Regions from separate parts of the Metabacillus sp. B2-18 genome, predicted to be linked through region 2. Evidence: riboswitches for the same ligand, from Rfam matches in the RefSeq annotation. Region 2 holds a riboswitch; the other holds the start of a gene.
The links. Region 2 has a riboswitch for lysine ahead of LPC09_RS18590 (aspartate kinase). Riboswitches for the same ligand answer to the same signal wherever they lie in the genome.
Positions count from the first base shown of each region.

Region 1: it holds a riboswitch for lysine, as region 2 does, so the genes downstream of both, LPC09_RS20855 (Na+/H+ antiporter NhaC family protein) here and LPC09_RS18590 (aspartate kinase) in region 2, are expected to answer to the same signal.

Region 1 is NZ_CP088245.1:4,097,064-4,099,481, forward strand. It holds gene LPC09_RS20855 (Na+/H+ antiporter NhaC family protein) at 1-916, opposite strand, end outside; lysine riboswitch at 1,066-1,244, opposite strand; gene yunB (sporulation protein YunB) at 1,316-2,050, opposite strand; gene LPC09_RS20865 (YunC family protein) at 2,165-2,418, opposite strand, start outside.
Region 2 is NZ_CP088245.1:3,655,155-3,657,572, forward strand. It holds gene LPC09_RS18585 (YslB family protein) at 1-30, shown strand, start outside; gene LPC09_RS18590 (aspartate kinase) at 74-1,303, opposite strand; lysine riboswitch at 1,443-1,623, opposite strand; gene uvrC (excinuclease ABC subunit UvrC) at 1,716-2,418, opposite strand, start outside.

The DNA.
Region 1 (2,418 bases), 440 kb from region 2:
CTGAAACATCTGTATTTTCAAAGATTGCAAAAATATCTACAGCTGATTTGTCTTCAATTGCTGAATAACCCGTATAAAGCATCGATGCCACTGTACCAATAATTAAAGAAAGAATAGGCCAAACAAGGTTACCAATCGTGCCTTTATCACTTGTTGGTAAATCTTCTTTAATTTCACCCAATGCTTCTTTGGAAGGATCAACTACTTGTCCAGTTTGAATCGCACGATCTTCATGAACTTTCATGCTGCCAATATTAATATTGAAATAAGCTACTGCAAACACAAGAACCAATGCAGCAAAAACATAGTAGTTCATCGGAATCATTGTCATAAATGCGCCAAGCGGTGTAAACTCAGTAACACCATGAGTAGTTAAAATTGTCGCAATCATTGCAATGATATATGCTCCCCAGCTTGAAATTGGTGAAACAACACAAACTGGTGCTGATGTTGAATCAATAATATAAGCAAGTTTAGCCCGTGAAACCTTTTGACGATCAGTAATCGGACGACTAACTTGTCCAACGGCAAGTGCATTAAAATAATCATCAATGAAAATGAGTATTCCTAATATTGCTGCTGTAAATTGAGCTCCTGTTCGAGTTTTTACACGCTTTTCTGCCCACTCACCAAAAGCACGACTCCCGCCTGAGATAGAAATAAGTGCTGTAACAATTCCTAAGATTAACAAGAATAATATGATATAAACATTCCAAGTGTTTAATTCACCTTCAGAAATGAAAATACCTTTAACAGCATTTATTATGACCATCCCGGAATCTGCGATTGAAAAATCCTTTAGTAATAACGCTGCTGATACAATCCCCACGCCTAGAGATAACAAAACTCTCCTTGTTAAGATAACCATTAAGATGGCGATTATCGGGGGAATAATTGAAAAAATAGTGCCTGACATGATGTAAAATGCCTCCCTGTTTTTATTATTGGAAGGGCTTATACTGATTGTAAGGAACAATGCACCCTAAAAAAGTGCATAGAAAAAGAGTAACGATAGAAAATAACTATCATTACTCTTATTTGAATAATGTTATGTTATCCTCCATCTCGATCAGTAGCCCTCCATTATAGTTTTCTATAATGACAGTATTACCTTTATTCAACGTAATACCAGCAAATGCAGCCTGACTAGCTAACATTCACTTCGGCAAAAACCCCTTTTCAATACGTTCATCGTTGTCATTCTCACATATTGTACTCTTGGTTTCTGCGCCTCTACCTCATCATGAGATAAGGTGATGTAGGTCAATATTTAATTAACTTTCAATAGTTTAGCAAAATAGTAGTCATATGACAACTATGGAATTGCTGGTAATTCAATGGCAGGTGCATTTTCTCCGCTTCCATTATTATAATACTGCGGTACATCACCGTGAGCTGCAATGTCAACAATAGGAATTGTATTAGTAATCGTAACAGGCTTTGTTGAGAAGGGGATAACAACCTGGACAGTTACTTCCACAATAACAGATATTTCATGAACAGCACTGTTAATTCCATATTCCTTTAATGTTCTTTTTATATCGGTATGTACATCACCTATTAAGTAAAAACGAACTGGAATATCTGGACCTATAGTACTTAAAATTGCATTATCCGTTATTTGCCCCAGCGGAATCGAATAAACAATTCCATCATCTAATTCCATTTCCTGATTGTCTGTTGTATGAAAATTTCCTTTTTCAATTTCGGTTAATTTCCTTGTGATGTTATCAGTAATTCGATCTAATTCTGCTCGAACAACTGCTGAATTAAATCGGATTGTGTTTGTATTGCCGTTGTTATCCTTATCTATTATAACAAGGTTTTCTTGATCTTTCTCTGTTTCTTCCTTTACAGCTTCATGAATAATCGTTGTTGCAATGGAAGAAGCTTCTAGCTTTGCGATATCCATAATAGCTGGCTCTACTTTGCTATCTACATACCAAAAACTACTGGCTGTCAGAAACGTAAATATAACAAGTGTTAACAATAGTACATATCGAAAAGGTAAAGGCCCTTTGCGCGGGCGTCGACCGCGAAACTTAGCCAAAACAAATCCCTCCTTTACAAGCTATGTTTATGCATGACAGGAGGGATGTACGCTTACTTTTTTATTCATTCTAAACTTTTTATTGTTTTAGGACAATACAGGCTTGCTTCTTACTTAAGCCATTTTTAGTAAAGCATCTTTTCCTGTTGTTCCCACAGTGATTCCCAGTTTTTCTGCTTCATATGTGACAGATTCCAGTGGCGCTTCGAGTAATTGATCAATTGTACGGACACCAACAGCACGACCAGCAATAATTCCTCGGTCTTTAAGCTTTTCATTTAATAATGCAACATCAAGTGCTCCGCACATGATATATCCTTTATCGTTTGTAACTGCCATAAAATTTGTTTTAGGCAACGCAACTGTAA
Region 2 (2,418 bases):
GCACCGTTAGGTAAAAGAAGCCAAAGGTGAATAATAATAGAATAAGAGGGGCAATCTCCCCTCTTATTCTGAATTACACGGTTGCAGCAGGTTTTGAGAGCTCAAACGCATTGTGCAACGTATCAACAGCAGATACCATATGCGCTTGAGAAATAACCGTTGAAACTTTAATTTCAGATGTACTAACCATCTTCACTTCAATACCTTGTTTTGCTAATACATCAAACATCTCTGCAGCTACACCAGGGTTTGAAACCATTCCTGAACCTACAATAGAGACTTTTGCTAATTCAGATTCAGATTCAACTCGTTCATAACCTAACTCTTCTTTATACTGCTCCAATACACGAATAGTATCTTCAAGATCACCTGTTTTTACTGAAAAAGAAATAGAAGCTTTGTTATCAGTTGTTGTATTCTGAATTATGATGTCCACATTTAGCCCATTTTTCGCTAATGTTGAAAAAATAGTTGATAATGTTGTTAATTCATTAGGTAATCCTAACACTGATACTCTTGTTACTTGATCTTCAAATGCAATTCCTCTAACAATTAAGTTTTGTTCCATTTCCGCTTCCTCCTCAATAATTGTGCCCCGCTCATTTTCCATACTAGAACGAACTTCTAATGGGATGTTATAATTTTTCGCAAACTCTACTGCTCTAGGATGTAAAACACCAGCTCCTAAATTTGCTAATTCTAACATTTCATCGTATGATATCGATTCTAGTTTTCTTGCTTCCTTTACAAATCGAGGATCCGTTGTATAGACTCCAGTTACATCAGTGTATATGTCACACTTGTCTGCTTTCAGTGCTGCCGCTATGGCCACTGCTGTCGTATCAGATCCACCTCTACCTAATGTAGTAATCTGACCTTCTACCGCTACCCCTTGGAACCCGGCAACAACGACAACTTTTCCTTTCTCTAGCTCTTTATTCATTTTTTGTGGATTGATATTAGTAATTCTTGCATTTCCATGCGTTGACTCTGTTTCAATTCCTGCCTGCCAGCCAGTAAATGAAATGGCATCATACCCTTTTTCTATTAGCGCCATTGATAAAAGGGAAATAGTTATTTGCTCACCAGTTGTAAGAAGCATATCCATTTCACGCTTGCTCGGCTTAGAAGTTAGTTGACTCGCTAAATCAACAAGTTGATCAGTCGATTTCCCCATTGCAGAAACAACTACAACCACATCGTTACCTGCCTCTTTCTCTTGTATCACACGATTCGCAACATTTTGAATTCTCTCTACTGAACCCACAGACGTCCCGCCGAATTTTTGAACAATAATACCCAATGATATCTCACCTTCCATTTTGTTTATCAATGATCGATCATTTGTTAGTAGATAAGAAATCACATTGCAGAACAACAAAAAAGCAATGGGCGCATAAGATCCCATTGCTAATTAAACGAAAAGTATTTATTCGCTTATACAATGAGATAGCTCTCCAAGAACATAGTGTTTCTTGACAATTTTACATCTCTTAAATGTAAAACCAGCGATAAAAGTAATGGAGCTTTTATCACTTCGGCAATCATTCCTTTCACTGGTTGTCATTGGAATCCACTTTCCTCAAACCAGTTACTCATAATGACCGCACCTCTACCATCATTTACAAACTAACGATCAATATCAAATTAATAAAATCTTATCAAACATTTTAATAAAGCGCAAGAGATTGTTTGTAAGGAAATATAATGAAATATCAGTTCCCATTTTCCTCTTTTAAATAATCTGTTATTTGCTTTGCTATATTTTCCGGCATACCAGCTTCTTTAAAATCATCGAGACTTGCTTCTTTCATTTTTTTAACAGATCCAAAATGTTTTAAGAGCATCTTTTTTCTTTGTTCTCCAACACCTGGAATATCATCCAAAATAGATTGAAAGGCATTCTTTCCTCTAAGTTGACGATGAAAGGTGATCGCAAAACGGTGAACTTCATCCTGAATTCTTTGAAGCAGGTAAAATTCCTGACTGTTTCTTTCTAGCTGTATAAATTCAGGTGGTGAACCTATAATGAGCTCAGAAGTTCGGTGTTTATCATCTTTTACTAATCCCGCTACAGGAATAGATAATCCTAACTCATTCTCTAGCACATCCTGAGCAGCTGCCAAATGCCCTTTTCCACCATCAATAATAATCAGGTCAGGTAATGCTAATTGTTCTTTTAAAACTCTTGTATAACGTCTTCTGACAACTTCCCTCATAGACTCATAATCATCAGGACCTTTTACACTTTTTATTTTATACTTGCGATAATATTTTTTTGCCGGCTTTCCATCCTCAAACACAACCATTGCAGATACAGGGTCAGTTCCTTGTATGTTTGAATTATCAAATGCTTCAATTCGGTGGGGAGTATGGATTCCTAATTTATCACCTAAATTTTCAACAGCCTTAATTGTT